Regions from separate parts of the Priestia sp. YIM B13552 genome, predicted to be linked through region 1. Evidence: riboswitches for the same ligand, from Rfam matches in the RefSeq annotation. Region 1 holds a riboswitch; each other region holds the start of a gene.
What was found. Region 1 has a riboswitch for S-adenosylmethionine ahead of ACFX40_RS18975 (phosphoadenylyl-sulfate reductase). Riboswitches for the same ligand answer to the same signal wherever they lie in the genome.
Positions count from the first base shown of each region.

Region 1 (8,112 bases):
TGAATAGGGTAGAGGCTTCCATCAAGAGCAAACGAAATTTTGCCTGTTTCTTCAGATACAACTAAAATTAATGCATCCGATTTTTCCGACATTCCAATGGCTGCACGGTGACGTGTTCCCAATTTTTTGGTCGTTGAAATAATAGACGAGAGAGGTAAAACATTAGCAGCTGAGATAAGCTGATTATTTCTAATTAGGACGGCTCCGTCATGTAAGGGTGTCCCTGGGTAGAACAGTGTCTCAACTAGCGTAGCGCTGACAGGAGCTTGAATAGGCATTCCCTTTTGAATAAGAGGGTCTACATTTTGTTCCCGTTCAATGACAATTAAAGCACCGTGACGTTTCTCAGAAAGGTTATGAATAGCTAAGGACAGAGCAGCATATTCAAATGTATAAGGCGATAGATAATGACGCAAGTAATAAGAGGCGGCCGTAGCTTGAACATCTTGAAATAACCTTCTCATCTCCTCAAAATCACATAGGATACAATGATCACTCGTATCTAAATGTTTAATTAAATTAGAGGCTTCAGTTGAAATTTGCTGTAAATATGTTCGCACATTATTTTTAATTGTATCGTCTAATTGAAAGGAATGTCTCTCCATCTTATATAGCTCCTATCTGTCAGTCAGTGTTATCTGTAATGTGTGCTAATGTGGGTGAATTATCCGTAAAGCTTATAAATCCCTTATTAATTTTATAGAGAGGTGTTGTGTTTTATTTAGGAAGAGAATATAAAAAGTTGAGGAAAAAGAAAGCGTTTTATAAACTGATATGTTCACATTTGGTTTAAATTTACATATGTTGTTTTAAATAAAAGTATAGATATTTCTGTGAATTTAAAGTATAGTTTTCTTATCGGATATATGATTTTTAATGTTGACAAATATTCTAAATATGCTAAAATTTTTAAAAAATGCTTATCAAGAGTGGTGGAGGGATCTGGCCCGCTGAACCCCGGCAACCTGCTTAGCAAGGTGCTAATTCCAGCAAAGTGTGTATCATTTTGAAAGATAAGGTAAAAAGTTATTGCCTACCCAGTCTTTCAATATGGAAGACTTTTTATTTTGATATAGCGCAAGCGATAATTTAAGGAGGGACATCAATGACTGTAACCCCCGACTTAAAACAAATCTTTGAGCACGTCGAAGAAAAGTAAGAATTAAATAGTTTCGCTGACTAGACACACTAGAGGCGGTTTTATCCAATTCTAGTGGGTAAAACCGCCTTTTTTTATTGGATAACGCGGATAACTAAGAATTGGAGTGAAGAAAATGGCAGACTTATATACGTACGAAAACTGGAGTGATACATTTCCAGAGTTCGACAGTGAAGATGAAACAAAAGGAGCCCTTTCAGCATTGCAGTGGGCGTATGATACCTACGGAGATTCAATTATTTACGCATCAAGCTTTGGTATTGAAGGGATTGTGTTAATTGATTTAATTTCAAAAGTGAAAAAAGATGCTGAAATTGTCTTTTTAGATACGGGCGTTCATTTTAAAGAAACATATGAAGTGATTGATGCAATTAAAGAACGCTTTCCTGATTTGCGTATTCATATAAAAAAACCGGATTTAACTCTTGCAGAACAAGCTGAGAAACATGGAGATGAGCTTTGGAAGAGTCAGCCTAACCTATGCTGTCAAATTCGAAAAATCATCCCGTTAAGGGAATCTCTTGCTCCTTATGATGCGTGGATTTCTGGTTTGAGACGCGAGCAGTCTGAATCTCGTGCCAACACGAATTATTTTAATAAAGATGAGAAATTCAAGAAAGTTAAAGTCTGCCCGTTAATTCATTGGTCTTGGAAAGAAGTTTGGCGCTATGTGTATAAGCATGATTTACCATATAACAAACTTCATGATCAAGGCTACCCAAGCATCGGCTGTGAGCCTTGTACCGCACCTGCCTACAATGTAGACGATTTACGTTCAGGAAGATGGGCAGGTACACAAAAAGTTGAATGCGGATTACACGAATCTTAAATACGAAAGAGCTGAATAAATGATGCTTTTATATGTTGCCTTTATCATTGCGCTTTTTTTTGCAATGAATATCGGGGCAAGCGGTGCAGCAGCAGCTATGGGCGTTTCATACGGCTCCGGTGCGATTAAAAAGCGAAGAGTAGCCTTGTTCATCTGTGCTGTAGGTATTGTGCTCGGAGCCATTATCGGAGGCGGCGAGGTGGTAAAAACCATCAGTTCAGGTATCATACCTGAAAAATTGCTGTCAGTAGAATTAGTTATTATCATTCTGGCTGCTGCAACGCTGTCACTCTTTTTCGCGAATTTAATTGGTATCCCTCTATCAACAAGTGAAGTAACGGTTGGTTCAGTTGTTGGAGTAGGAGTAGCTTATCAATCTCTGTATGTGGAAAAACTTTTAGTTGTCATGTCTTTTTGGATTATTGTTCCGCTGGTTTCATTTGTCATTGCTTTTTTGATTGGAAAAGTGATAAAACGCAGAGCGCATAAAAAAGAAGCAGAGGGAAAGTGGAAAAGAGTTTTAACGATTTTAGTTATAGCCACGGGATTCTTTGAAGCCTTCTCAGCTGGAATGAATAACGTGGCAAATGCTGTCGGTCCTCTAGTAGGAGCTGGATTAATGGATGCCACAACGGGTGTCATAACAGGAGGACTGGCTGTGGCGCTCGGAGCTCTTTTACTAGGCGGCCGAGTTATTGAAACAAACGGGAAAAAAATTACTCGCTATTCTGTAGGAGAAGGGTGCATTATCTCGGGTACTGGTGCTTCTCTTGTTACAGCAGCTTCACTTTTTGGTTTGCCAGTACCGCTTACACAGGTCACTACGTCTTCTATTATTGGAATAGGAGCAGCGAAAACGGGATTCACGAAAGAACAGCGTGAAGTGGTCATTCAAATGTTAAAGGTTTGGGTGGTATCCCCCGTATTTTCACTCGTAATCTCATATGTTCTTGTGAAATTAGTACTTGAAAGCGACTTATATTCATTTGTGGTGCTAGCTAGCGGCTGCATTGCCACAGCAGGTGTTCTAAGCTTAGCTAGAACGACTAGAAGAAAAAGAGCAAGCTTGCAGTCGGAAAAAGAAAAAATGACTGCGTGATTCAAGTGCTTTTTATTATATTGTGTTAATTATTTAAGGAGGATTTTACAAAATGACAACAATTCAAGCACACGGTGGAGAATTAATTAATTTATATCAACCAACATATGACTACACTTCACTAACAAAAGAAATCGAAGTAGATAACATGGCTCTAAGTGATTTAGAACTAATTGGAATTGGTGCTTACAGCCCAATTACAGGATTTTTAGGAGAAAAAGATTATCAATCAGTTGTTGAAAATATGCGTTTAGCAGATGGCACAGTATGGAGTATTCCTATCACTCTTCCTGTAACAGAAGAGCAAGCTAAAGAATTAAACATTGGCGACAAAGTAAAACTAGTTCAAAACGGCGTAACGTATGGTGTTTTAGAAGTTTCTGAAGTATATACGCCAAATAAAGAAAAAGAAGCGGAAAATGTATACCGCACGGCAGAACTTGCTCATCCTGGCGTGAAAAAAATGATGGAACGCCCAAATGTATACGTAGCAGGTCCAATCGTACTTGTAGAACGTACACCTAAAACGCGTTTTGAAAAGTATTACCTAGATCCAACTGAAACAAGAGCAGCATTTGAAGAACGCGGTTGGAAAACGGTTGTTGGATTCCAAACTCGTAACCCTGTTCACCGTGCGCACGAATATATTCAAAAAACGGCATTAGAAATTGTAGACGGCCTGTTTTTAAATCCACTCGTAGGAGAAACAAAGTCAGATGATATCCCAGCAGATATCCGTATGGAAAGTTATGAAGTACTTTTAGAGAACTATTATCCTAGCGATCGTGTAGCTTTAGCAGTTTTCCCTGCTGCGATGCGCTATGCTGGACCTAGAGAAGCTATTTTCCATGCAATGGTTCGAAAAAACTTTGGATGCACACATTTCATTGTAGGCCGTGACCACGCTGGTGTTGGTGACTACTATGGAACATATGATGCCCAAAAAATCTTCAGTAACTTTACAGCAGATGAATTAGGAATTACACCTTTATTCTTTGAACACAGCTTCTATTGCAAGAAGTGTGAAGCGATGGCATCAACGAAAACATGCCCTCACAGCAAGGAAGATCATATGATTCTATCTGGAACAAAGGTACGTGAAATGCTTCGTAACGGAGAAGTGCCACCAAGCACATTCAGCCGTAAAGAAGTAATTGAAGTGTTAATTAAAGGATTAGCAAAACAAAAAGTATCTTCAAAATAAGGAGCGGTTGAAGTGAGCAAATCAACAAACATTACGTGGCATGATGCTGGAATTACAAAAGAGGAAAGACGCGAGCAAAATAATCATCACAGTTTTGTATTATGGTTTACAGGTCTTTCGGGTTCAGGTAAATCTACCGTAGCAAACGCAGTGGCAAAAGCGCTTTTTGATAAAAATATTCGCAACTATGTATTAGATGGTGACAATGTTCGTTTCGGCTTAAATAAGAATCTAGGGTTTTCTGCTGAAGATCGTACAGAAAATATTCGCCGTATCGGTGAGGTTTCTAAGCTATTTGTAGACAGCGGTCAAGTGGTACTAACAGCATTTATCTCTCCATTCCAAGAGGACCGCGCTCAAGTGCGTGAGATCTTAGAGGGGAATGAATTTTTGGAAGTATACGTGGAGTGTCCGTTAGAAGAATGTGAAAAAAGAGATCCAAAAGGCCTTTACAAAAAAGCAAGAAGCGGAGAAATCCGTGATTTTACAGGAATTGATTCTCCGTATGAGTCACCGGCTAACCCTGAATTAACAATTAATACAAGCACACAGTCTGTAGAAGAATGTGTACAAACTGTTATTGAATATTTAGCTAACAGAAAATTCATCTAAATGACAGCGGACTTTGTCCGCTGTTCTAATTCAAATTAAAATGTGGGAGCGCTGCGGAGACGTGGAAATGATGGAAGGGTGAAAGGCATTCATGGGGAAAGTATATCTAGTCGGTGCAGGACCGGGAGATCCAGATTTAATTACATTAAAAGGGTTGAAAGCAATTCAGCAAGCAGATGTTATCTTATATGATCGTTTAGTGAATAAGGACCTGCTGGAGTATGCTAAAAGTGATGCAGATATCATTTACTGCGGAAAGCTTCCGAACTATCATACCCTCAAGCAAGAAACAATTAACAATTTTTTAGTGAAATTCGCTAAAAAAGGAAAAATTGTAACGCGCTTAAAAGGCGGAGATCCATTTGTTTTCGGACGCGGAGGGGAAGAAGCAGAAGCTCTCGTGCAGCAGGGCATTTCATTTGAAATTGTTCCAGGAATTACATCAGGCATCGCAGCCGCTGCTTATGCAGGAATCCCTGTCACTCACCGGGAATACAGCGCAAGCTTTGCTTTTGTAGCAGGCCATCGTAAAGATAGCGAGCATGATGCAATTAAATGGGATAGCCTAGCCAAAGGTGTAGATACTCTTGCAATTTATATGGGAGTGCGGAACTTACCGTACATTTGCCAACAGTTAATGAAACACGGAAAAACTTCAGCTACGCCAATTGCATTGATTCACTGGGGAACATGCGCGGACCAGCGCACTGTAACTGGAACTCTTGGTACAATTGTTGATATTGTTAAAGAAGAACAAATTGAAAATCCAAGTATGATTATCGTTGGTGAAGTTGTGAATTTTCATGACCGATTAAATTGGTTTGAGAAGACTGGACAGCATTACTATTCGTATGCACAAGAAGCTTACTAAAGAGGTTGATTATATGGATGCAGTTTTATATGTTTGCCATGGCAGCCGCGTAAAAGAAGGCGCTGATCAGGCAGTTGCTTTTATTGAAAGATGTAAAAAAAATCTAGATGTACCGATTCAAGAAGTTTGTTTCCTAGAACTAGCTTCCCCCACTATTGAACAAGGATTTGAAGCATGTATTGAACAAGGTGCTACTCGTATTGCAATTGTGCCTCTTCTGTTATTAACAGCTGCGCATGCAAAGCATGATATACCCGAAGAAATACACAAAGTATATGAACGTTATCCCCAGGTAGAAGTGCTGTACGGAGAACCGTTCGGCGTGGACGAACGAATTGTTGATATCTTGGTAGAGAGAATCAATGAAACCAATGTGGATAAGCATGAAGATTCGATGGTATTGTTGGTCGGCAGAGGAAGCAGTGATCCTGCTGTAAAAAAAGATTTTAACGAAATAGCTCAACTGCTAAAAGGGAAAGGTGCTTTTAAAGAAGTGAGCACATGCTATTTAGCTGCAGCTTCTCCTAATTTAAAAGAAGGCCTGCACCTTGCTCAACGAACTTCGTATAAGCAAGTATTCGTTCTTCCGTACCTCTTGTTTACCGGTATTTTAATGAACGAAATTAAGGAAGAATTGGAGCAGCTATCAACAGATGCCCAGCAGTTTATCTTAGCCAACTACCTAGGTTATCATGATGGACTTGCGCACATTTTAAGTCACCAAGTAAAAACGTTATTATCGAGCAAAGGAAATCAATACGATGTATACCGTTATGCTTGATTTAAAGGGTCGTTCGGTCTTAGTAGTTGGGGGCGGAACAATCGCAACTCGTAGAATTAAAGGTTTTTTACAAGAAGGAGCAGCCATTACAGTGGTTGCTCCAACTGTTTCAGCTGAAATAAATGAATGGGAAGCTAAAGATCAGCTGCGTGTAAAAAGAAAAAAAGTAGGAGAAGAAGACTTACTTAATGTCTTTTTAATTGTTGTGGCTACAAATGATCAAGCTGTGAATAAGTTTGTTAAGCAGCATATTAAAAATGATCAGTTGGTTAATATGGCCAGCAGCTTTTCCGATGGAAATATTCAAATTCCTGCACAGTTTTCTAGAGGGAGATTATCGTTAGCAATATCCACAGATGGCGCTAGTCCTTTGTTGACAAAACGAATCAAAGAAGACTTATCCTCAAATTATGATGATAGTTACACACAGTATACACAGTTTTTGTATGAATGCAGAGTTCTTATCCACAGATTGAATGTGTCAAAGAGCCGTAAACATGAGTTATTAACAGAAATTATCGATGATCAATACCGGCTGTCTCTAGTAAAACAGCGGGAATTTTTACAACAGATTAAAAAGTATAAATAAAAAACGGCCAATTGGCCGTTTTTTATTTATACATTTTCAACTTCAATGCTTCGAATACCGCTGATTTTTTGAATTTCGTAATACACTTCTGTAGTAGGGCGCTGGTTATTAACTGACACTTTCATTCGTATATACAATTCATTGGTGTCTAAATCTTTGATTCGAATATTTTTAATTGTAATATTCTTTTCTCTAATGCTATTAGTTGTATCAAAGATATTGTGCTTATCCGCCAGCTTGAGTTGAAGAATAAGCTCTTTCTCGCGCAGTTGCCTAGGCCCCAAAATAGTAATAAGGAAGGGGAGAAGTTCAACGCTGATGATGAGCAGTACAACTCCGGTAATAGCTTCGGGATAAAACCCTGCACCTACAGCAATGCCTATACCTGCTGCTCCCCAGATAATAGCCGCTGTTGTAAGCCCTGAGATGCTGTCATTTTCTTTTCGTAAAATGACGCCCGCCCCTAAAAAACCAATTCCAGAAACAATTTGAGCTGCCAGACGAAGCGGGTCCATTGTGATATGATCACCTTTATTAAAAATTTGAGAAGACTCAATCGAAACAATCGTGAGTAAACAGCTAATAATGGAAATTACGAGAGATGTTTTTAAACCAACAGGCTTTCGTTTTAGTTCCCTTTCAATTCCAATAATAAGACCAAGTACAGCGGAAATACCTAATTTGAGCAACATTTCATTTTCCATTATTTTCACCTATTTCAATAAACATTGTTGTTTATATCTGTATGAAAGAAGAAAAACAGATATGTATCAGTATAGTAAACTTTTCTTCATAATGACAGGTGAAATTCAAAAAAATCTGATTATTTATAAAGTGCTACGATTTTTTCTTGTAATTTATATTTTTGAATCTTGCCGGATGCCGTCATGGGAAAGTCGTCTATAAAATAAATATGTTCCGGAATTTTGAAATGAGCAAGCTTACCTTTGCAAAAGTCTTGGATTTCT
Region 1 is NZ_JBHZOU010000004.1:372,488-380,599, forward strand. It holds gene cdaS (sporulation-specific diadenylate cyclase CdaS) at 1-605, opposite strand, end outside; SAM riboswitch class I at 918-1,020, shown strand; gene ACFX40_RS18975 (phosphoadenylyl-sulfate reductase) at 1,275-1,988, shown strand; gene ACFX40_RS18980 (sulfate permease) at 2,008-3,087, shown strand; gene sat (sulfate adenylyltransferase) at 3,140-4,291, shown strand; gene cysC (adenylyl-sulfate kinase) at 4,304-4,903, shown strand; gene cobA (uroporphyrinogen-III C-methyltransferase) at 4,995-5,774, shown strand; gene ACFX40_RS19000 (sirohydrochlorin chelatase) at 5,788-6,555, shown strand; gene ACFX40_RS19005 (NAD(P)-binding protein) at 6,536-7,144, shown strand; gene ACFX40_RS19010 (MgtC/SapB family protein) at 7,171-7,848, opposite strand; gene ACFX40_RS19015 (AMP-binding protein) at 7,968-8,112, opposite strand, start outside.

Region 2 (8,112 bases), on a different contig from region 1:
TTCTTTGTTATGTTGAGCATAGGTTTTAGCTGTTTCATTCCTTCTAGCAGTGGATTGGAGGGCAAGGCAAAGACTCCTGCGGAAAGCGAAGTCTTGCACGGAAACCAACTGTGGTGTCACAAGCGGTTCAGCTAGCTCATGCATCTCATTTATTCGTCTTTAGATTGGATTCATTTTGTTATGTCTCAGCCTCTTTTATTCATGCTCCATTTCTAAATAGCGGGATAATGTGAAGAAATGTCGCATTTTGAATAAACGTGCCTAATTTTAAAAAGGTAAAAAGCAAATCTTGTAGAATATTAAGTCTATAGATAAAAGGTGGGGAAATGGGAAGTGCAAAAGAAAGGAGCAATGAGCATGTCACCACATAGAGAATTAACATCTGAAGCTGCGCAAAAGCAGCAAGATGAATTACAGCAGCTACGAGCTATTTTTAATGACGTATTAGATGCCATTGTCGTATTTGATGAGTATTTTCAAGTTATAAATGCAAATGAATCAGCCTGCGGGCTGTTTGAAAAAACAAAGGATGAGCTATTAACGTATCAAATGAAAGATTTTCTGATGTATTTTCCGTATGACATGATTGAAGCATATTATCCAGCACTTTTAGAAGAAAGCTATTTCAAATATGAAGGCGCGATGACGCTTCGAAGCGGCATGATGAAGCATGTTGAATTTACTTCACACAAACATAGTCACATGTCGGGCATTATTGTGTGTACATTTCGGGATATTACGCAGCACAAAATGATGGAAAATGAACGGTTTATTAGTCATCATATGTTTATGGATGTATTTAATGAAGCGGTAGACGGAATTGTCATTTTTGATCGAACGGGTCAGCTTATCGACGCGAACCCTTCATTTTGCGAACGATTAAATTATACAAGAGCACAGCTTCTAACCAAAACATTAGAAGAGCTTGTAGAACCTACTTATCATTATAAGGTGAAAAAATTATGGAGAACTCTGCATCAAGAAGGAAAGACAAGCGGCGAGCTACCGATCAGGCTCGAAAATGGAGACGTTACTTTTTTTGAATTTACCACAACGGCTAATATATACAGTCAATACTATATGTCCATTATGAGAGACGTGACGGAAAAACGGCTGATGGAGCAGCAGCTGTTGAGAAGCGAAAAAAATTTCAGGGCTATTTTTGAAAATGCGATTGAAGCGATCTTGATTTGGAGAGACGATGGTGAAATCTTGAACGCTAATCTTGCTTCTTCGCGTACATTTGAGCTGCCGTTAAACAAATTAATTGGAAGCAATTTGTATACATTTATCGATACAAAAAGCTTTAGTGCGTTAAAGGTGCTCCAAACGTTTCAAACAAAAGGAGAAATTCGCAATCAGCTTCCTTTTTACATGCCAAATGGAGAAATCAAACAGTTGGAATTCACAGGGAAAAAAGGCATTATAGAAGGAGACCATTTAACGATTTTTCGAAACATCAGTGAACGTACAAAAATCGAACAGGAGCTTCGAAATAACGAAGAGAAATTCAGACAGATTTTTAATGGTTCGATCGATGGGTTAGTTTTATGGGACGGCAAGCGAAATATTATTGATGTAAATTCTTCTCTTTGTGATATTCTAGAACTCAGCAAAGAGGAGATTTGTGCGCACTCCATGGAGGATTTTATTTCTTCAGCGAATTTAGATGCGGTCATTGAGCATAAAGAAACGATTGAGCAAAAAGGGGAAGCTGAAGGAGAGATTACGTACGTTACGGGGAACGAAAAAGTTAAAAATATCGAATTTTCCACGAAAAAAGATATCTTGCCAGGTCTATATATGACGCTTTTACGAGACGTAACGGAACGAAATCAAATGCAGGAGCAGATTAGGAAATCGGATACGCTTCAAGTAGTCGGACAGTTAGCAGCTGGGATTGCGCATGAAATCCGCAACCCAATGACAGCTTTAAAAGGGTTTGTTCAGCTGTTAGAAAGCAGCATTCAAGAAGATCATTCTCTTTATTTTGATATTATTAAATCCGAATTAAAAAGAATTGAAACCATTATTACAGAGTTTCTAGTACTCGCTAAGCCACAGGCAGTAAAGTTTGAAAAGAAAAATCTAGATGCGGTTGTGAAAGAAACGATCGATTTATTAAATGCTCAAGCGCTTTTAGAAAATATTCAGTTTGAACTAAGTGTGTCCCCTCAGCTGCCAATGGTATACTGCGAGCCGAACCAAATTAAGCAAGTACTAATAAATGTCATTAAAAATGCAATTGAAGTCACGTCAAACGGAGGAAAAATTTTTGTTGATGTCTCCTCTACAGAGCCGCACTACGTGACGGTCTCCATTCGAGATCAAGGAGACGGAATGCCTGAAGAGCGCATCAAGCGCTTAGGAGAACCATTTTATACGACAAAAGAAAAAGGAACGGGACTCGGTTTGATGGTCTCATATAAAATTATCGAAGAACATAAAGGGCGAATTGAAGTGGAAAGCAAAATAGGAGAAGGCACAGCTTTTCATGTTATTCTTCCAGCTTAATTAGAAAGGATAAAAAATATGTACTACGGAGAAATGAATTTATTTTCTGATTTGAAAATTTATATTGTAGCCTCGGAAAAAGGGGTTCAACATATTTGGTTTGATAGCGATGATCATAACGAGCAGCTTGAAAAACTTGTCCATGACGAGAATTATCATCATGTGAAAGAAGCAAAGCGACAGCTGCAGGATTATGCTGAAGGGCGCACGTTAACATTTGATTTGCCTTTGGATATAAAAGGAACAGACTTCCAAAAAGAAGTGTGGTTAACGCTTGAACATATACCTTATGGACAAACGTGGTCTTATAGTGAGGTAGCGGACTCTGTTAATCGCTCTAAAGCCGTAAGGGCTGTGGGACAAGCGAATCGTCGAAATCCACTGCCTATTATTTTGCCTTGTCACCGTGTGATTGGGAAAAATGGGGCTTTAACAGGTTATGCAGGTTCTCAAACTCATATAAAAGAGAAGCTATTAATGCTTGAAAGAAATGTAGCAAAAGGCGCTCTTGAGTTAAAATAACTATTCATCGTCCAATTTCCAGCCTTCTCCCTGCACAAAAACACCGTCAATTTGCTGAGGAGAAGGGAGGGAATTTAGTTCTTCATCTTTGGATAAATCGAATAGCTGATATTGCTGCTTACGATTCAGCGCTTTGTTTTTATCCGTTTTTTGCTCTGAACTCATATTTACTCTCCCCCTTATTCAAAAGAAATCCCCTATAATATATGTAGAAAAGGAAGAGAGTACTGTTACAATTGTGTTACAAATGCAGGTGGAAATCAGTGCTCAATAAAAAAAGCCGCATAGCAGCGGCTTTTTTTATTGAGCAGATTGCAGCAAAACGTTTTGAATGGATTCAAAAGACGGGGCATGGATAATTCCATGCTCTGTAATAATGGCCGTAATCAGTTCGCTTGGCGTCACATCAAAAGCTGGATTGTACACAGAGATTCCGTCTGGAGCAATTTGCGTATCCCCAATGTGTGTTACTTCTTTAGGTGAACGTTCTTCAATAGGAATGCTGCTGCCGTCTTGAATAGATAAATCAAATGTGGACTGCGGCGCTGCTACGTAAAATGGAATACCGAATGCTTTCGCTAAAAGAGCAAGTCCATATGTTCCAATTTTGTTAGCCGTATCGCCATTTGCTGCAATGCGGTCAGCACCTACAATAATCCCATTAATTCCTTTTGTTTTAATGGTATGAGCGGCCATATTATCCGTAATCAGCGTAACGTCCACTCCCGACTGCTGAAGTTCCCATGCTGTTAAGCGAGAACCTTGAAGAACGGGTCTTGTTTCACAGGCAAATACTTCAAGCGGAATATCGCGCTGCTTAGACAAGTGAAAAGGTGCTAAGGCTGTTCCATAATAAGCTGTAGCAATTGAACCAGCATTACATATTGTCATGATTTTATCTTTCTTTTTAAATAAAGAAAGAGCATAATCTCCAATTCGGTAGCACGTTTCTTCATCTTCTACTTGAATTTGAATAGCTTCATGAACAACTTTTGTTTTAGCTTCATTAACGGACGAAGCGGATTCAGCGCTTTTCGCTACGCGCTCCAATGCCCAAAATAAATTGACGGCAGTAGGGCGTGAACTAGCTAAATACTGTTGATCAAGAGCTAGCTTTTTGTTAAATTCCTTGACTGAATCTGTGTCATAGCTAAGCGCAGAAAGAGCAAGACCAAAAGCCGCCGTAATGCCAATTGCAGGGGCTCCGCGTACTTTCAAGGTAGTGATAGCATCCCATACGTCTTTAATGGTTTGCAGCTTAATATATTCAACTTTGCCAGGAAGCTGCTGCTGATCTAATAAAGTAATATATGATTCATTCCATTCCACTGAGCGCGGAAGTGATAGTGTATTTGTCATGCTGATACCGATCCTTTCATTGTGTACATTATTCGTTATCGAAGTAAATGTTCAAATTCATTTGGTGAAACGTCTTGTTGGTGCAGAAGCAAATAGCGTCCAATTTTTAACGCAGTACGTTTAGCGTTAATTTTTCTTTCCTCTAAAGAAATTTCGTCTAAGTCCGCCACGTGAGCTAAGCCAATCGTACGTCGAATGATTTCACATCCTGCATATCCAACAGCATCTTGCCACGTTTGCGTTAAAATTTCATGTAATAAGCGCTCATCTTTAGCGAAAGGTTCAGTGCTTTCAGAATGCCAAAGCGCAGTAAAGGTATCTTTGAATACGTTCCATGTGTTCGTAATGTGTGCAAATAACGGTTCGCGATTTGTTTCTCGAGAAAGAGCATTTAAAAATAAGTTCGCAACAAATTGCCCTAAATCGAATCCAAACGGACCGTAAAAAGCAAACTCTGGATCAATCACTTTCGTTTCTTGACTGCTAGCAAAGATGCTGCCTGTATGTAAATCACCGTGGATTAGCGTTTGCGCATTTGTTAAAAATTTATATTTTAATTTTGCTGCTTGTAGCTTTACATCACTATCATTCCACAATTCTTCTACATCAGGACGCAGCGCTTTTTCAAATTCATTTGTATCAATATCAAAAAAAGGATCTGTAAAAACTAAATCTTCCGTAATATTGCATAAGTCGGGGTTGCTGTACTTAACAACTTCTTCTTTTTTATCCTGAGGCTTTAAGGCGAAATCAGACGTTTTGAACGCAATATGTCCTAAAAAAGAACCGATATGCTGTGAGAGCAGAGGATAACTTTCACCTTGAATAAGTCCGGCACGAGAAATCGTTAAATGAGACAGATCTTCCATGACCGTAACAGCAAGCGTTTCATCGTGGTAATAAACAGCGGGAACAAGTTCTGGCGTAAATGCACCGAATTGCTTGAGCGCATTGCTTTCAATTGTGGCACGGTTCAAGGATAGAGGCCAGCTTTCGCCTACAACTTTTGCATAGGGAAGTGCTTGTTTGACGATAATGGATTTATTCGTTTGATCATTTATGATGTGAAAGACGAGATTTAAGTTACCGTCACCAATTTCACGGGCAGTCAGTGCTTCTGTAGCATCAAAAAGACCTAGCTTTTTCACAAGTTTGATTGCTGAAATTTCTGTTAAAGGCTGATACTTCTCTGTTTTTGTTGTTGACATCGGAATCCCTCCATAGTTTATTAAACTGATTTGTTTACTAAGTTAATAGGTTTAAGAATATATGGAGGCTTTTATAATTTTAGAAAATATAAAAGCCTCTTTCGTTGGAAAGAGGCTTGATTGTAGTGTTCAAACCTCTTATCTGCCAGAAAAAATTACTTTCTGTTGGAATTAGCACCGTGCCTTTGTAAAACATGTTTTACGGGTGTGATCCATCTTAGGATGGAATGACGGTCGGTTGCTGGGCTTCACAGGGCCAAATCCCTCAGCCAACTCTTGATAAGAGTACGATTACTTATTCAATTTTGATTTGTTTGAATATTTTATGATATCTGGTGAAAATCGTATCATGCAAAAAAACGGCTGTCAATACATAATTAATAAAATTCTGTACGGCGATCTGTAAAGACAGGAATTTGTTTACGAATTTCTTTTACAAGTTCCAGGTTAACGTCAGCACTTAAAAGTTCTTCGCTATCGCCAGCTTCAGCGATTATTTCTCCCCACGGATCGATGACTAAGGAATGTCCGGCAAATGTGTTATTAGGATCTTGGCCTACACGATTACACGCGATTACATAGCATTGATTTTCGATTGCACGGCTAATGAGCAGGGCTTTCCAGTGGGCAAGTCTTGGAGCCGGCCACTGAGCGACAACAAACAAGACTTCTGCTCCGCTGCTAGTATGAACCCGTATCCATTCTGGAAAACGAATATCGTAACAAATAACTCCTGCGCACAGTGACTGTTCAAGTGTAAAAAGATTTTTTGCTGTTCCTGCTTCTAAATACAGGTGTTCATCCATTAATTTAAATAAGTGCAGTTTACTGTATTGTGATACTTCACGACCTTTTCGGTCAAAAATATACATCGTATTCGTGACACCTTGCTCTGTTTTTTTCGCAATCGAACCTGCCACAATATTTACTTCGTTTGTTTTAGCAAACTGAGAGATTAATTGCTTGGCTTGCTGCCCTTCATCATCTGCAATTTCGTCTAGCCGAGTCAAATCATAAGCTGTATCCCATAGCTCAGGAAGCACAAGGATATCAGGGTTTTCTTTCAGGGCTTCCGTCATTTTTTGTTCGATATATTTTCGGTTTTTAGTTGGGTTTCCAAACGCAATATCAAGCTGCAAACACGTAATTTTTACACTCACTTTATCATCCGTCCTTTTTTTAGTAGTTGAAAAAAATGACTTTACAAGTTGAGTATTACAATATATTATTTGTGACTAGAATTTCAAGAATTTTTTGAGAAGGTGTGCGATGATGAAACAATTTGAGCAATCGGAACTATTAAAAAGTTTACCAAAACAATTTTTTGCATCACTTGTAGGCAAGGTAGGAAAAGTAATGGCCCAAGGGCACGACGTTATTAACTTAGGGCAGGGAAATCCCGATCAGCCTACTCCTTCACATATTGTAGAAACACTGCAAAAAGCAAGTGCTAATCCTATGCATCATAAATATTCTCCATTTCGGGGGCACCAGTTTTTAAAAGAGGCCGTTGCGACTTTTTATAAACGAGAATATGGCGTTGATGTGGATCCTGAAAAAGAAGTAGCTATTTTGTTTGGCGGGAAAGGTGGACTTGTAGAAATCCCGCAGTGCTTATTAAACCCTGGAGATACGGTGCTGGTTCCCGATCCTGGATATCCTGATTACTGGTCTGGAGTAGAGCTTGCAAAGGCAAAGATGGAAGTGATGCCGCTCACGGCTGAAAATCATTTTCTACCCGTATACGAAGAGATAAGTGAACGTGCTAAAGAACAGGCAAAGCTCATGTTTTTAAACTATCCGAATAATCCTACTGGTGCAGTGGCAACGGCAGAATTTTTTGAAGACACCGTGGCGTTTGCTGCCAAGCACGATATTTGTGTGGTACACGACTTTGCCTACGGAGCAATTGGATTTGATGGCAAAAAGCCAATCAGTTTTTTACAGACTCCTGGTGCAAAAAAGACGGGAATTGAAATTTATACTCTTTCTAAAACGTATAACATGGCGGGATGGCGAGTTGGATTTGCTGTAGGAAATGAAAGTGTTGTAGAAGCTATTAATCTTCTTCAAGATCATATGTATGTCAGTCTCTTTGGGGCGGTTCAAGAGGCAGCAGCCGCAGCTCTGTTAGAATCTCAACAATGTGTGAATGATTTAGTTAAGCGCTATGAATCTAGACGCAATACCTTTATTCAAGGGCTTCGAGAAATTGGTTGGGATGTTACATCTCCAGCGGGCTCCTTTTTTGCATGGCTAAAAGTTCCTGAAGGATATACTTCTGAACAGTTTTCAGATTTACTTCTCGAAAAAGCTCACGTTGTAGTGGCGCCTGGAGTAGGCTTTGGAACATATGGTGAAGGCTATGTGCGCGTAGGACTGCTGACGGATGAAGAGCGTATGAGAGAAGCTGTATCTCGAATAAAAAAATTAAATTTATTTTAAAAACGCATTGACAATCCTTTTTGAGTTGGCTTAATATGTAAGAAGTTAACGAGATTAATAACCG
Region 2 is NZ_JBHZOU010000001.1:518,128-526,239, reverse strand. It holds gene ACFX40_RS02660 (PAS domain S-box protein) at 358-2,514, shown strand; gene ACFX40_RS02655 (methylated-DNA--[protein]-cysteine S-methyltransferase) at 2,533-3,036, shown strand; gene ACFX40_RS02650 (hypothetical protein) at 3,037-3,201, opposite strand; gene mtnA (S-methyl-5-thioribose-1-phosphate isomerase) at 3,337-4,395, opposite strand; gene mtnK (S-methyl-5-thioribose kinase) at 4,431-5,603, opposite strand; SAM riboswitch class I at 5,739-5,889, opposite strand; gene ACFX40_RS02635 (carbon-nitrogen family hydrolase) at 5,981-6,763, opposite strand; gene ACFX40_RS02630 (pyridoxal phosphate-dependent aminotransferase) at 6,876-8,048, shown strand.
Region 2: it holds a riboswitch for S-adenosylmethionine, as region 1 does, so the genes downstream of both, mtnK (S-methyl-5-thioribose kinase) here and ACFX40_RS18975 (phosphoadenylyl-sulfate reductase) in region 1, are expected to answer to the same signal.

Region 3 (8,112 bases), on a different contig from region 1:
AACTGCTTATTTTTCGTTCAAGTTCTTCTATTCTTTCTTTTTCCATATTTCCTCACCCTTTCTCTTTAAAGTATTTGTGATTTTTATATGTATATCTTACAGCACTTAACTATTATACCATTAAAAGGAATATCTCTTAGAAACATTCCATTTTAAGCAAAAAAAAATACAGCGCCCTTTTCAAAAGAAAAGTTCGTTGTATAGGATGTGCTGCATTTTTTATGTCACTTTCTCGCTGTATGTACTATGAAATCCCGCTTCGATGTGGGCTACTTGAAAGCTATGGTGACCAATTAAATATTTAACAATATCCACACGGTCAATTTTACCGGGCTTATTATTCATTGCTTCTCGCACCATAGATTGAAATGTTTCTTTGCAAAACTTCTTTTCATGAAGCAGAATCGTTTCACAATACTCTTCATGGTCTCCCTCTGAAATACGATAATAATGCATTTCTTTCACCCCTTTTTAATGTTATACCTATTACATACCCCAAATATTGCTATTTTAACAAATTAATTTTATTATTCTTTATTTTTCCATATATATGGTTTATAGGACAACGTTTCGAAACTCGTCGTTATAAATGCTAATTTGAAGCCGCTGAGAAAAACGTTCTTGTTCGATATATGTTTCAGGCATTAATCCAACAGGATATACCTTAGGGTTTTCGCCACTGCCTAATATGTATACATACATCTTTCCTTCGCTTGTATATCGAACTTTCGTCGAAATACCCCCTTGCCCTTGAAGAGGCGCATAAACAGCTCTTACATTATCTCTTATTTCTTTTACAAACCCATGCAGTTCAACATCAGAATCATAATAATGGTTTGCTTCATACAAGCCGTAAATACGAGACTTATCGATATCACACAATATGTTCCAAAATTCAGATAAATCTTCTTGGAACAACACTTGAATAAAATTCCGTGCAGCTTCTTGCTGTTCGTTTGTTAATTCTTTTGTTAGCGCAAACTCTTCATTTTTTAACATCTCAGTCACCTCCCTTTTGTATGTAATACGACAACAGATAAAAATAACCTCTTTTTTTCAACTTATTAGCAAGCAATTTATTTTTTTACATTAAAAATTGAAAAGTTATTTTGACTAAAGCGTCAGAATAACTTTTCAATTACTGTAGAATAATTACGTAAAATATTCGATTTTTGCATTCGGAAAATACTGATCAATGTAATACTCTAATGTTTCTCTTAATTCTTGTTCTTCATCTTTTGCGTATACATACTTTCCAATTCCGTAACGCCCCCATTTGTAGCGGCGTTCCTCTTCATTCATCTCAAGCTTTGTTTTCGGATAATTTTTCTCGATTACCCGTTTGGCCGGCTTGGTAAAGCGATGCTGAATCATTTCAAACGTAATATCATCTCTTGACTCCTCAGGTATAGAGGCGTCAAGCTTTTCAAACAACTGACGGTATCCCTCTTGCCAACCTTCATGAATGTAAATAGGCGCCACAATAAAGCCAAGTGGATATCCGGCTTTTGCAACTTTATTAGCAGCTTCAATCCGGTAATCAAGAGGAGATGTACCAGGTTCAAAGTTTTTTATAACATAATCTGCATTTATACTAAAGCGGAAGCGCGTGCGACCATTATGTTTAGCATCCAATAAATGATCCACGTGATGAAATTTAGTCACAAAGCGCAGTTGACCTAGTTCACTTTCCCCAAAATATTCAATCGCGCGCTTTAATGAATGTGTTAAATGGTCAATTCCTACGATATCAGATGTACAAGCCGCTTCAAATCGCGTTATTTGAGGGGCTCTTTCCTGCATATATTGCTCTGCTTGACCTAATATTTCTTCAACATTCACGTACGTGCGAATATATGGTTTGCTTCCCATTGTTGTCTGCAAATAACAATAGTGACAGTGCCCCATACACCCTGTTGCAAATGGTATTGCATATTCAGCTGACGGTTTAGATGTATCAAATTTCAATGTTTTACGCACGCCAACTACTAAAGTCGACTTGGCATTGCGGTATTTTTGCAAATCATTTTTTCCCGGTATATTACGCACTTGATTATGGGAAGTTGTTTGACGAATCTCAATTCCCATCTTCTCAAATTTCTCTTTTAATTGAACACCAAGCGGGTACTCCATTGCTCCTGGCTCAATATATACTAATTGAGGTACAAAAGGTTTTATCATCATGCACACTTCCTTTTTTCTAATACTAATAGCGTTTGAAAAATAAAAAGACTCTATCCTTGGTAATTATTTTTCAAACAAAAAAGACTCTCCGTTTAAGAGAGCCTTGCATCAGTCATATTGTTCATAATCAAATATCTTATTATACATTTTTTCAGCTTCTTCATACGTTGAATATACGGCATCATCTTCAGCTAACAAATGGTAAGACTCATGTAAAAACAGCGCCTTTTCACCTTTGTTTTCGGGATGTTCAACAATTTCAGCTTGATTAATATTCGCAACGTTTGCCGTATGAGGATTTCGGTAAATAACAAATACTTGATCTCCCACTTGATATTCTTTTTTCTCCACGATCATCATCCTTTTCTTCTTTCTTTACTCGTATGATGTCCGCTTTTGCTCATTTTATCCGGTAAAAACACCTCATGGCACCATCAAAAATTCATACGCTTTTACGCTCAATAAACCGAAAAGGGAGCTCAATTTTCTGAGGAGCCTTGCTTCCCACTAATGTAAAAAGCGTTTCTCCCATTTCCTTAAGAGGAAGTTCGATCGTTGTTATTTGTAAATAAGAAGAAAGCGGATGATTATCAAAACCAATGATAGCTAACTCACCAGGAACTGAAATACCCGCTTGTTCGCACTGAGCTTTTATTCCGATAGCTACTTGATCGTTTGTTACTAAAAGCGCCTGAGGCCGATTTTTCATCTGCACTAATTTTTCCACCACTTTTTCACCATCTGTCACGTTCAAACAGCCTTGAAAAACCCATTCCGGATGATAAGGCTGATTTATTCTTTCTACATATTCTTTGTATGCTTGTTGCCGCTGTTGACTATTCGTACCCGTCATTCTTCCAATACAGTAGCCAATATCCGTATATCCTTTTTCTTTTAAATACATAAGCGCCTGTTTAAAAGCTGCATAATGATCAACGTATACGGAGCGAATAGAACGATTCTGTACGTTTTCGCACACGGCTATCGGTCCGTACTGCTGATAATATTCAATCGTGCTCCAGCTGCTTGCTCTAGAACAAATAATCACTCCATCAACTTGCTTTGTTTTCAGCATATGAAGCGCTTCTTCTTCTTTTTTTACATCATAGTTCGTTTGACAAATAACAAGCTGATACTGCTTTTCTAACGCTTGAGATGCCACTCCTTCTAAAAGCAGACTAAAATACGGATGATTAATAAAAGGCAAGACGACGGCAATCATATTTGTTTTCCCTTTTGATAAGTGAACGGCATTAATGTTTTGTTCATAATTAAGTTCGTGAATAACCTGCTCTACCAGCCGGCGTTTTTCTTCTTTTACATACGGATGATGATTTAGCACCCGGGATACAGTCGAAACAGATACACCAGCTTTTTTTGCGATATCTCGGATATTTGTCATGTTTTCACCTTTTTCTCTTGCGCTGAAACGCGTTTCATACTTTATTCTCATTATAAAGTGAAACAGCAAGAAGCTAAACCCGTTACCATCGTGTTTTTATTCATTTACGTAAGGAGGTCATTTCATGGGTATTTTATTATTCATTTTATTATGCGGGATTGAAATTGGAGGAGCGGCTTATGCACTTAAACAGAACGAGACGCTTTGGAAGGAGTTAGATGATGAAAAGCCGACTGATTTTTTTAAACAGTAAAAAACCCTTAAAAAGAACATTCTTTTTAAGGGTTTGATATTACGCAGCTTCTTTAGATGACTTTGACTTTTTATTTAAACGAGGAAATCCAATTACAATTGCAATGACCCCGCAAACCGCTGTTAACATTGGGTAGAATGTAAATGGAATAATCTCAATCGGTGAAACTTTAGCAAATCCTGCTGCGAGAAGCATTTGTGCGCCGTAAGGGATAAGCCCTTGAACGCTGCATGAAAACAAGTCAAGCAGACTGGCTGATTTACGATTATCAATTGAATATTTATCAGAGATTTCTTTTGCTAACGGACCTGCTGTAATAATTGAAATCGTGTTATTAGCCGTCGCTAAATTAGTTAAACTTACTAGTCCAGCGATGCTGAATTCGCCGCCTTTTTTTGTTTGAATGCGTCGTGTTAATAAATTCAATAAGAACTGAATACCGCCGTTATAGCGAATAAGCTCAACCATTCCGCCGATTAGCAGAGATAAAATAATTAACTCTGACATTCCGCCAATACCTTCTGTCACAGTTTTAGCAAGAGAAGAAAGCGTGTAGCTTCCGTCAGCTAATCCAATCACGCCGGCTAGCACAATTCCTCCAGTTAAAATACTTAATACGTTTGCACCAAATATGGCAGCAACCAGTACGCCGACATAAGGCAAGATTTTAAACCAGCTAAAATCTTTAATTTCTACTGATGACGTATTGCCTAGCGTCATTACAAGCAATAAAATTACCGTAACAATCGCTGCAGGAAGGACAATAAAAAAGTTTACTTTTAATTTATCTGACATATTTGTTTTTTGCGTACGAACTGCTGCAATGGTCGTATCAGAGATTACGGATAAATTATCTCCAAACATTGCACCACCAACAACGGCAGCAATTGCTAATGTAATGGATACATGCGCTTGCTCACTGATTCCTACAGCGATAGGCCCTAGCGCAGCGATTGTTCCCATTGACGTTCCCATCGAAATTGAAATGAATGCGCCAATAACAAAGATTCCGACTACCACTAAGCTTTGCGGAAGCACAGACAGAGCTAAGTTTACCGTTGAATCAACAGCTCCCATGCCTTTAGCAACTTGAGAAAAAGCACCTGCTAAAATAAAAATAAGCACCATAATAATGATATCAGGATGCCCTGCTCCTTTAGCAAAACGCTCCACTTTTACATTAAGTGAATCTTTACGATTCATAGCCAGGGCCACAATGGCTGCAATAATAATGGCTACTAATACAGGAAGCTTATAAAAATCTCCCGTTATAATTCCTGATCCGACAAACAGGACTAAAAAGACGCCCAGCGGTAACAGCGCCCAGCCGTTTCCTTTTTGTTGTTCCATTCTTAACACCTCTTGTTTACGTAATAAAAAAAGACCTCTTCTTATTGATAAGAAGAGGTCTCTTATTTGTATCATAAGATTACCCTTCTCATCTTCCAAACGAAACATCGTCTGCTGGATTTGGCACCGCACTGCGTACAGCCAGTTGCCGAGACATCATAGGGCCAGTCCCTCCGTCTCTCTTGATAAGAAGTTTATAGTTGTTTTAAAAATAGTCTTTCACTACTGTAATCTCTTTTTATTTAATTGTCAAATGCTATTTTAGAAAAATATATAGTGCGAAAATTCTCACATCAATTAGCTACGTCTCGTTTTAAAAACGCTGCCCAAGCTACGCCCATAAAGAAGACAAAATGGGCAACTAAGATGAAAATGGAAAATGGAATCGTCATGCCGTCAAACAACGGCTTCATTCCGTCCATATACTGCACAAAGTTCGTGTTGGCAAATAATAAAAATTTCCCCCACCATAAACCTAGCTCTGATACCAGTCCTGTTACAGCTTTCGCGCCGATACTTACGACAATAGCTAGACTGGAAGCAAGCGCGCTGTTTCTAAATAAAGACGACAGCATGAATGCAAACGTCATCATCATAAACGTTTCCATATACGCACTGTCATACGTAAGCGTAATGTTTTTAAGCAGCTGTGCATCTCCTTCTAGACTGGTAAAGCCAAAGAACAATGCTCCCCATACAAATGAAAAAAGCAAATAGCTCAGTAAATAATATAAGCTAATTAAAATGAGAGTTAGGTACTTGGATGCTAAAATCGTTGAACGTCTAGCAGGGCGAATTAAGAGAAGCTTAATGGTACCTGCTTCAAACTCTTTTGCAACCATTGACCCTCCAACAGCAAGCGCGAAAAATTGAACGAGAATCAGCATACCTGAACTAAATGACAGGAAGTTCAAAATATTGTCTTCTGTTCCTGCACTGTTTGCTACTTTCTTCATTAACAGAGCCATACAAAGAGTTAAAATGCCGATTGTAATAAACGTGATTTTTGTACTTCTTTTGTGAAACCATTTCATGTGTTCATTTTGAATTAGCTTAAGCATGGTGCTCTCCTTCCGTAACGGACATAAACGAATCTTCAAGCGTCTCATACACAGGGGTAATTTGGTAGACTAAAATATCGCTGTCCACTAATTTTTTATTCACAGCTGGAATTTGCTCTTTTACAATCGCCACGTCGATACTATGTGATCTCATCGTTACTTCAAATTGTTGTGATAAAAGATCCGCTGCTTTTTGCGCATCAGACACTTCAAATTCTACGTACATTCCTTGATCTTGACGATTTGGAGATAAATCTTGAACGGCTTTTAACTCACCGTCTTGAATAATGCCAACGCGATCACATAATGCTTCTACTTCTTTTAATAAGTGGCTCGCGATTAAAATTGAAATTCCTTCTTCCCTGCAAAGCGTTTGTAAATATGTACGAAATTCTCTCATTCCCGCTGGATCTAGACCATTGGTTGGCTCGTCTAGTAAAAGCAATGCAGGCTTATGTAAAATAGCTTGAGCTACTCCTAAACGCTGTCTCATCCCAAGAGAATACGTCTTCACTTTTGCATGAATGCTGTTTTCAAGCTTTACTAAAGTAATCACTTCATCCAAGCGTTCTGATGTGATCCCTTCATGCATATTCGCAAAGTGTTTTAAATTTTGATAGCCCGTCAGATAATCATAAAACTCAGGGTTCTCAATAATCGCGCCAATTGATTTCATAGCTGATGTAAACTGTTCCTTTAAAGGAAACCCATTGACGGTAATTGTCCCTTTTGTTTCTTTAATGAGTCCTACGACGGTACGAATTAGCGTTGTCTTTCCAGATCCGTTTGGACCAAGCAATCCAAAAATCTCACCGCGCTCAACCGATAAGGATACATCATGCAAAATGGTTTTCTTCCCAATTACTTTACTGACATGATCTACTTGTAGCACTGTTTCTGTCATCATGTACATCCTTTCTTTAATTAGCAATACGCCTTCTATTGTTTCTCTTTTTTAACTATTTGTCTACTATAACCTTATTTTTGGAAAAGCAGCCCATTCAAATCATTCGTATTATCCGCTTACATTTGATAAAATAAAACAAATCTTAGTTAGAGGAGGACTTCTACATAATGAACTTAACCGTATACCTTGCCGGGCAAATTCACGATAACTGGCGAGACGAAATTAAAAACCAAGCAGAACAATTAAACCTTCCCCTTACCTTTGTCGGTCCCATGACAGACCATGACCGCTCCGACAACATTGGAGAAGAAATTTTAGGAAAACAGCCTAACGCTGTCTTAAAAGATGAAGCTGCTTCTCAAATTAATAATTTACGTACGCAAGTACTCCTTAAAAAATCTGATGTGGTTATTGCTTTATTTGGCGAAAAATACAAGCAGTGGAACAGCGCAATGGATGCGGCGACAGCCATTGCATTAGATAAACCGCTAATTTTGGTTCGCCCTGAAAAACTGCACCATCCGCTTAAAGAACTGTCAAATAAAGCCCAAGTTGTAGTCGAAACGCCAGAACAGGCTCTTCAAGCATTAGCTTATATTTTTGAATAGCAAATAAGAGCTGTCGGTTCTGGACAGCTCTTATTCTTCATTTATCCCTCAAGCTCCTTACTGGGGGGAATATTTTTTAGCAAGCTCTAAGGCTATTCCTTTTAGTTTCTTTCATTTCCAACATCAAAACAAGCCAAATTGTACTTAGCTGCTCACTTTTTTGATCCTGACGTTCCATAATCTTTAATCATTAATTTTACATCATAGTTAATTGGAACTTCACTAAATGTTTGATCCCAATTGTCTTTAACCCTCATCCATACTCTGGGCCTTTTAATTCTCAATTGATTTCCGAACCCGGCCACATCGACTTTATATTCTTTTTGCATTTTTTCTACCGTGTTTTT
Region 3 is NZ_JBHZOU010000003.1:588,945-597,056, forward strand. It holds gene ACFX40_RS15095 (DUF2339 domain-containing protein) at 1-46, opposite strand, end outside; gene ACFX40_RS15100 (hypothetical protein) at 220-456, opposite strand; gene ACFX40_RS15105 (hypothetical protein) at 556-999, opposite strand; gene splB (spore photoproduct lyase) at 1,153-2,181, opposite strand; gene ACFX40_RS15115 (transcriptional regulator SplA domain-containing protein) at 2,293-2,541, opposite strand; gene ACFX40_RS15120 (LacI family DNA-binding transcriptional regulator) at 2,627-3,586, opposite strand; gene ACFX40_RS15125 (hypothetical protein) at 3,711-3,839, shown strand; gene ACFX40_RS15130 (Na+/H+ antiporter NhaC family protein) at 3,879-5,189, opposite strand; SAM riboswitch class I at 5,275-5,381, opposite strand; gene ACFX40_RS15135 (ABC transporter permease) at 5,483-6,250, opposite strand; gene ACFX40_RS15140 (ABC transporter ATP-binding protein) at 6,243-7,154, opposite strand; gene ACFX40_RS15145 (YtoQ family protein) at 7,325-7,765, shown strand; gene ACFX40_RS15150 (Ger(x)C family spore germination protein) at 7,918-8,112, opposite strand, start outside.
Region 3: it holds a riboswitch for S-adenosylmethionine, as region 1 does, so the genes downstream of both, ACFX40_RS15130 (Na+/H+ antiporter NhaC family protein) here and ACFX40_RS18975 (phosphoadenylyl-sulfate reductase) in region 1, are expected to answer to the same signal.

Region 4 (8,112 bases), on a different contig from region 1:
ATAACGGTCTTGGAAACTACCGTGCTGGACAAGATCTATTAAAAGCAGGACTTCTATTAATGACGATAACGGGCATCATAGGCTTCTTAGTCCTCTATACGATGGCGCCGTGGCTTTCTGAGCTAGTGATTAACGGAAAAGATTCCTCAGGAAATAGTCAAAAAGACGTAGTATACGTGATTCGAATGGTGAGCTTTGCTTTAATTATTATCCCGCCTATGAGTCTATTACGAGGCTACTTTCAAGGTAACCAGTCCATGGGACCATCCGCGCTAAGTACAATTATTGAACAAATAGTGCGCGTGCTGTTTATTTTAGCAGGAGCATACGCTGTTATTCACCTTTTTCATAGCACGATGACAAAAGCTGTTGGAATCGGTACGTTTGGAGCGTTTGTTGGAGGCGTAGGGGGTATAGGAATTCTCGGTGCGACTTATCTAAAACGCAAGCGGCTGATTATGAAGGAAGTAAACAGCGGAAAGAATAATAAATTCATTTCGTTCTCTTCAATGTTCAAAGAGCTTGTGACGTACGCTGTTCCATTTGTCTTAGTTGGTTTAGCGATTCCAATCTATCAAAATATTGATACGTTTACGATTAACATCCTTTTTCAATCAATAGGGTATGGACAAGCTAAAGCCGAAATAATCAACTCTGTCATTGGATTAGCTCAGATTTTAGTGATGGTGCCGGTATCGCTAGCCACCGCCTTCAGCATGTCGCTGATTCCCGGCATTACATCTTCTTTTGTGCAGGGAAATTTACGAGAAGTAAAAGGAAAGATTACAAAAACGCTGCAACTGCTGTTATTTTTTACTCTTCCTGCTGCTGTGGGGCTTTGTTTATTAGGCAAGCCGGTATATATGATGATTTTTGGAGCAAAAAACAGTCCTGAAATCGGTGGAGTTGTTTTACAATGGTACGCGCCTGCTGCCGTTTTATTTGCTCTTTTTACAGTAACAGCCGCAATTCTCCAAGGAATTAATCAGCAAAAGAAGCTAATTTTAGGCTTGGGCTTAGGAATTGTTGTGAAGCTAGTATTAAACGTACTGTTGGTTTCAAGCTTAAAAGAAATTGGACCGGTTGTCGCGACTTACGGAGGGTATGGTGTATCGGTTATATATAACTTTTATTTAATTGAAAAATCCATTTCTTACCGAGTTCAATCACTGGGACAAGCTGCGTTGACACCTGTTTTATTAGTAAGTGTGATGTCAGCCGCTGTGATTATCGGCAATTATACTTCTCACTATTTTTTAGAAAATAAGCTGTCTGCATCTTCACTTGCAATTAGTACATCTTGTATTTCAATTGCTTTAGGTGCTGCCGTGTATCTAGGACTTGGCGTAAAAACAAGTTTAGGGCAATCCATTGTATTAAATAGAAGAAAAAGAATGTAAAGGAGAGAAAGTAGTGTCAAAACGATTTGTACTAACCGTAGCGGCTGGAGGATGTATAATAATTTCCGGCGCGCTGCTGCTATTAAATTGGGAAAGAGTGTTTGGAGATTATCGTCCCATTCAAACAGCAACAGCTGTATTCAAGTTAGAAGTGGGAAGTCAAGATGTAGCAAAGACTACGGATTCAGATGATGCTCTTCACTATATGGTTAAAAAAGGGCATTTAGATGAATATATTCAACTGATGAATGAAAAAGGCTATGTGTTAAAAGAAAAAGATATTAATCATAACCGACTTGTTTTTAACGATGGACAAGAGGATGAGCAAATTTACTACAAGCGCTTTGCTAGGAAGTATACGATGATTGATGGAGAAGGGTAAAAGCATTCACTGAGAATAACTACATACTAAAATCATTAAAAGAAAACACCACCTTGCGAATAAAAGGGGGTGTTTTTTAGTTAGGTTATCTTATCTTAGTTTCGCTCTTGCTATACCTGTTACGACCATACTAGTAATAAAAATAACTACGATTCCAACATTGGTTGGGGTATCAAAAAAGATTTTTGAAACCGCCAAAGCGATAATGAGTCCAATAGCTACTCCAGATAATTCTTTCATCAATTTCAACGTTAACACCTCTTAAAAAACATCACTCAGGAAAAGTCTAACATTCTTGGTAAAGTGTTTTCAATCGATAGTGGATTAACAAAAGAGATGTAATAAAAGTGCTCTGCTACACATGACCCTTCTAGAAGACTAGCTGACTTACCGTAAGCGCTTGCTAGGGGGCATACGATGATTATTAATTTATAAGGTTGATCTGTATTTTAGTAGACTAAAACCGTATAATCCTATCTGTTTTTATAGTTTTTTTGCGTAAAAAAGAAAAATAATATTGACAATTGTTAAAAAACTATTAATATTGACTATATTACATAAAACAAATAGCTATTGTTTTCCTTATCAAGAGAGGTGGAGGGACTGGCCCTGTGAAACCCGGCAACCGCTGTCTATGACAGAATGGTGCCAAATCCTTAAGAACAGTATGTTCTTGAAGATGAGGAAGAGACGTTTGGTTAACGAGCTCTTCCTTTATATAAAGGAAGAGCTTTTTTTATATTATAGGGGGAGTAAGTTAAATGAAGAGATTTCTTATTTTAGCAGTTGCGCTTGTACTACTCGTAACTGGCTGTCAGTCAAAAAGCACAAAAAGCAGCGGAAGTGAAGAGAAAGGAAAGAAGCGAATTGCTCTTGTTTTACCTGAAAAGATTGGAGTTAACCCGTTTTTTCAACAAATGGATGATGGAGCAAAACGCGCTGGAAAGAAGTATAACATTGATGTGAAGACAATTGAATCCACGGACCAAGCAGCCATTGAAAGTAATTTGCGTGCTGCCGTAGCAGAAAATTATGATTTGATTATTACATCTTCTTTTGAATCCGAAGATGCGTTGAAAAAAGTAGCTCAAGAAAACCCGCAGCGTCAATTTGCGATTATTGATACAGTGGTCGATTTACCAAATGTAAGAAGCGTTGTATTCCGTGAACAAGAAGCTTCATATTTATTAGGAGCAGCAGCAGGATTGGTTACAAAAACGAATAAAGTAGGAATGGTTGCAGCAGATGATATTCCATTATTAAAAAAATGGACGGTAAGCTTTAAAGAAGGATTACAATCAACAAACCCCAAAGCCGAGTTTCTAGTAAACTACGTTGGAAGCTTCTCTGATCCAGCTAAAGCAAAAGAACTTGCTATTTTACAGGCTTCAAAAGGAGCTGACTTTATCGCCGGAGCTTCAGCGGTAGGCGACTTGGGTGTATTTGAAGCAGCAAAAGAAAAGGGTTTTTATACGGCTGGCCAAGATATTGACCGTACGGAAGTAGATCCTGAGCATATCGTTTTATCGCAGTTAAAAGGATCTGATGCGGCTGCTTATGAAACGGTAGAAGCACTCGCAAATGACAAATTTAAATCGGGCGTAGTGACATACGGCTTAAAAGAAAAAGGTGTTGGGTTAACGTATGTGACTCAAGACAGCAAGACACCTCTTAATGACTTTGTAGGGCAAGATGTAATTGATCAATTAAAAGAAATTAAAGATTCGATTATTGATGGAAAAACCGTGGTAAAAGATCCGTTAGCCAAGTGAGTTGAAAAGAGAAGTCGAGTAAGGCTGGCTTCTCTTTCTTATTTTTGAAAAAATCCTAAAGTGGAAAGGAGCAATGAATGGAATGAGTGAGCTGCTGCAGTTAACGAATTTGACGAAAAAATACGGTTCGTTTTTAGCGAATGATAACGTGTCATTTACGCTGAAAAAAGGCGAGGTTCACGCGCTGGTTGGAGAAAATGGCGCTGGAAAAACGACGTTAATGAGGATGCTTTACGGAATGGAAAAGCCGAGTTCAGGAAGTATTCAGCTACATGGGAAAACCGTCTCGTTTTCATCTCCTGCAGATGCCATTAAAAACGGAATAGGCATGGTGCATCAGCATTTTATGGTTTTTCCTCATTTTACAGTGGCTGAAAACATAGTTTTGGGGCATGAGCCAAAGAAAGGCGTCTTTTTTAATAGAAGGCAGGCGAAAGCAGATGTACAGCAATTAACCGAAACGTATCAAATTTCAGTAGATGTTCATAAAAAAGTAAAGCATTGCTCGATTGGAGAACAGCAAAAAATTGAAATTTTAAAAGTGCTGTATCAAGGAGCAGAAATCATTATTTTAGACGAGCCTACCGCCGTTCTTACTCCTCATGAAGTGAAAGAACTATTAAAAACAATCCGTTTTTTAGCTTCTCAAGGTAAAAGTATCGTTATTATTACACATAAGCTGCAAGAAGTGATGGAAGTAGCGGACCGCATTACGGTTCTTCGAAATGGTAAAGTAGCCGGCGTCACAAATAAAGAAAATACTACCGCTCACCACTTAGCTAAGCTGATGGTAGGGAGAGAATTAAAAGAGCGTCCTGCAAGAATGCCATCAAAAGGAACCTCTCATTTAAACGTACAAAATCTCTTTCTAAAAGGAAAAGGACAAAAAAACGTATTGCAAAATGTGTCTCTTCACGTTTCTGCGGGCGAAATTGTCGGTATTGCAGGCGTGTCGGGAAATGGACAATCAGAGCTGCTTCAAGCCATTGCTGGATTAGTAGAAACAGATAGTGGCAGTATCAAACTTGGCGATGAGCACCTTACAGGGCGATCTGTGCGTGAAAGAAGAGAAGCAGGCATCGCTCATATTCCAGAAGACCGCTATATGTGGGGAGCCTCCAAAGACGATACGATTGAAGAAAATGCACTGATGGGCTATCAGTATAAACCTTCATTTTCAAAAATGGGCTGGTTAAAAAGAAAGATATTCAGTTCTAGTGTGAATGAATGGATAAACGAATTTTCGATTAAAGCCACTTCATCTAAGCAAAAAGCAGGAGAGCTGTCAGGGGGAAATCTGCAAAAATTGATTGTTGCCAGAGAGCTTGGCCAAAACACTTCTTTTCTACTTGCTGCTGAACCAACGCGAGGAGTGGATATTGGGGCAATGGAACGTATTCATGATGCCTTGATTCAAAAAAGGAATAATGGCTCCGCTATTTTACTTGTATCTTCGGAACTGTCGGAGATTATCTCCCTATCAGATCGAATTTTAGTTATGTACGAAGGCAGTATTGTCGGAGAGCTTACAAGGGAAGAAGCAACGGAAGAGAAACTAAGCATATTAATGGCAGGAGGAACGATAGAAGGTGATACAGTTGCAGAAACTTCTTAAATCATTAATCCAGCCGGTTATTGCAGTCATTTTTGGCTTAGCAGTAGGAGGCGTTATTATTTCCTTAACAGGTGGTTCGGTTCTTCAAACATATACAGAGCTCTGGAATGGAGCGTTTGGTAATTTTTATTTCTTCACCACTACGCTGGCTCGCGCTACGCCTATTCTTTTAATTGCGTTAGGTGTCGGGTTTGCTTTTAGGGCAGGTGTGTTTAATTTAGGAGGAGAAGGACAGATGGTCGTTGGAGCGATTAGCGCGGCGATTGTCGCTTATTACATACCCGCTCCGGGGATAGTCAAGCTTATAGCGGCTATTGCAGCTGCCGTTGTGGCAGGAGGTTTGCTTTCCGTTTTAGCCGGTTGGATGGAAGCCGCGTTTAAAATTCAGCTTGTCATTTCAACACTTTTGTTAAATTATATCGCTGTTTTATTTGCAAGCTATTTAGCAGGTCATCCGTTTCAAGATAAAACAGGCTCAGCTGCTCTCGCTCAAACGCCTATGATTGAGCAATCGGCTTGGCTTGGAAAAGTATTTCAAGGAATGCCTCTTCATATCGGATTTATCATTGCTCTAATCGGTGCGCTTCTGCTGTGGACGGTGCTTCGCTACTCTGTGTTTGGGTACGAAGTGAACGCATCCGGAAAAAATCCGTTGTTCGGGGCGTATGGAGGTATTCATCAAGTAAAAGTCATGCTGCTTAGTATGTTTATTAGCGGGAGCTTGGCTGGATTAGCTGGAGGATTTGAAGTTCTTGGTTCACAGTATCGTTTTGTAGACGGTGCGCTGACCGTTCCTGGATATGCGTGGACTGGAGTGATGGCTGCTTTGTTAGCAAACTCGAATCCGATCGGCATTGTTTTTACGTCTCTTTTACTTGCCGCTTTGCAAACAGGAGCGATGGGGCTGGAGCGTAATACAGAAATTCCGTTAGAAATTGCGAGTATTATGCAAGCTGTGCTCATTCTATTTATCTCAGCAAAATTCACAAAGCAGTGGTGGAGAGCAAAAAAGAAAGGAGCTGATATTCGTGGAGCTGCTTGATTGGTCACTGTTAAATGCAACGTTACGAATGGTTGCGCCTATTTTATTAGCGGCGCTGGGCGGGATGCTTTGCGCGCGCGTAGGCATATTTAATGTAGGGCTAGAAGGTCTGATTTTGATTGGAGCTTTTAGCGGGGTTGCCGGCAACTATTATACTCATAATGTCTTTTTTGCGATCGTGATTGCTGCTGGAGCAAGCTTGCTTTTTGCGTTGCTGTTTGGAATGATGGTCGTGGTGTTTAAAGCGAACGAAATTGTGGTTGGGGTGTCTATTAATTTTTTAGCACTGGGCTTAACGACCTTTTTACTCCGGACAATTTTTCATACAAAAGGTGCTTATTACGATAAAAACATGCACGGAATAGGCACATGGGATATTCCTTTGATTAAAGATATACCTGTCATCGGCGAAATTATTTCAGGACAGTCGCCGCTTGTCTATTTTGCTTTTATAGCAACTATTGCTTTTTATATCTTCTTTTATCGAACAATTTTCGGTTTTCGGCTCCTAGCAGTAGGTTACAATCAAGTAGCAGCAAGTACGCTTGGTTTAAAAGCGATCAGATATCAGCTGTTTGCGATTGCAGCATGCGGAATCCTGTGCGGGATTGCCGGGGCGCAGCTTTCATTAGGACAAGTGACGATGTTCTCAGAAGGTATGACTTCAGGGCGTGGATTTATTGCACTTGTTGCGATGATGCTCGGTCAGTCTCATCCGCTCGGTATTTTAGCATCAAGTATACTTTTTGGCTTAATGGATGCGGTGAGCACACGACTGCAAGGTTTTTCAATACCGACCGAGTTTACGATGATGGTCCCTTACGTGCTGACATTAGCAGCGATGTTTTTCTTGCGGGATAAAGGAGTCGAAACGAATCAAACAAGTCAGCAAAGTGCACGCTGATAAAAAAATAAAGAGGTGGTACCTATGAACAAAGCAGACCGTATTAAACGAATGAAAACACCAGAAATTGATCCAAAGTATGAAGGACGAGTGCCTCCGGGGCAAGTAGTGACAGAGCGCTTTCCGATTTTACATGAAGGCGACGTGCCGGAGTATAACTTAGAGGAGTGGACGCTTCGAGTGTTTGGATTAGTAAACAAGGAAGTAACGCTTTCGTATCAAGATATATTGGACATGCCGCAAACGACGGTGAAATGTGATATTCACTGCGTAACGAGATGGACAAGGCTTGATAATGAATTTACGGGCGTGCTGTTTACAGACTTTTTAAAAGCAGTTGGCGTGGAGTTAAAAAGTAAATACATCATGCTGCACGGAGATCATGACTATACGTCAAATATTGAAGTGAAAGATTTACTGAGAGACGATATTCTTCTCGCTCATTCCTTTAACGGAGAGCCGCTTACACCTAAGCATGGATATCCGCTGCGATTAATTGTTCCTCATTTGTACTTTTGGAAAAGTGTCAAATGGCTTCGAGGCTTTGAAGCCATTGATGAAAACCATCCTGGCTTTTGGGAGCAAAACGGCTTTCATCTTAGAGGAGATCCATTTAAAGAAGAGCGTTTTTCTGGAGAAGATTTAGGCATTCCAGAAGATGAGTGGGTACATAAAGACTATGATTAATAAAAATGCCTATGCGCGCGCATAGGCATTTTGTCAGCGCTGGCGGTTTAATTCCCACACAACGTGGCGAAGTTCAGGCAAAATTAGTTTGGTCATAGCTAGGCGAACAGCACCGCTTGATCCTGGTGTAGAAAAAACGGCTTTTTCGTTAATCGTCCCGGCAATTGCCCGGCTCATAATCGCTGCGCTGCCAATATCTTCGGTGTAGCTAAGCATGCGAAACAGCTCGCCAAACCCAACGATTTCTTTATGAATCAGCGCTTGAACGGCTTCAATCGTAACGTCTCGTTTGGTAATGCCAGTCCCACCG
Region 4 is NZ_JBHZOU010000002.1:98,363-106,474, reverse strand. It holds gene ACFX40_RS06575 (putative polysaccharide biosynthesis protein) at 1-1,400, shown strand, start outside; gene ACFX40_RS06570 (hypothetical protein) at 1,414-1,782, shown strand; gene ACFX40_RS06565 (hypothetical protein) at 1,873-2,031, opposite strand; SAM riboswitch class I at 2,362-2,468, shown strand; gene ACFX40_RS06560 (BMP family lipoprotein) at 2,544-3,554, shown strand; gene ACFX40_RS06555 (ABC transporter ATP-binding protein) at 3,637-5,169, shown strand; gene ACFX40_RS06550 (ABC transporter permease) at 5,144-6,211, shown strand; gene ACFX40_RS06545 (ABC transporter permease) at 6,198-7,115, shown strand; gene ACFX40_RS06540 (sulfite oxidase-like oxidoreductase) at 7,140-7,802, shown strand; gene ACFX40_RS06535 (MogA/MoaB family molybdenum cofactor biosynthesis protein) at 7,836-8,112, opposite strand, start outside.
Region 4: it holds a riboswitch for S-adenosylmethionine, as region 1 does, so the genes downstream of both, ACFX40_RS06560 (BMP family lipoprotein) here and ACFX40_RS18975 (phosphoadenylyl-sulfate reductase) in region 1, are expected to answer to the same signal.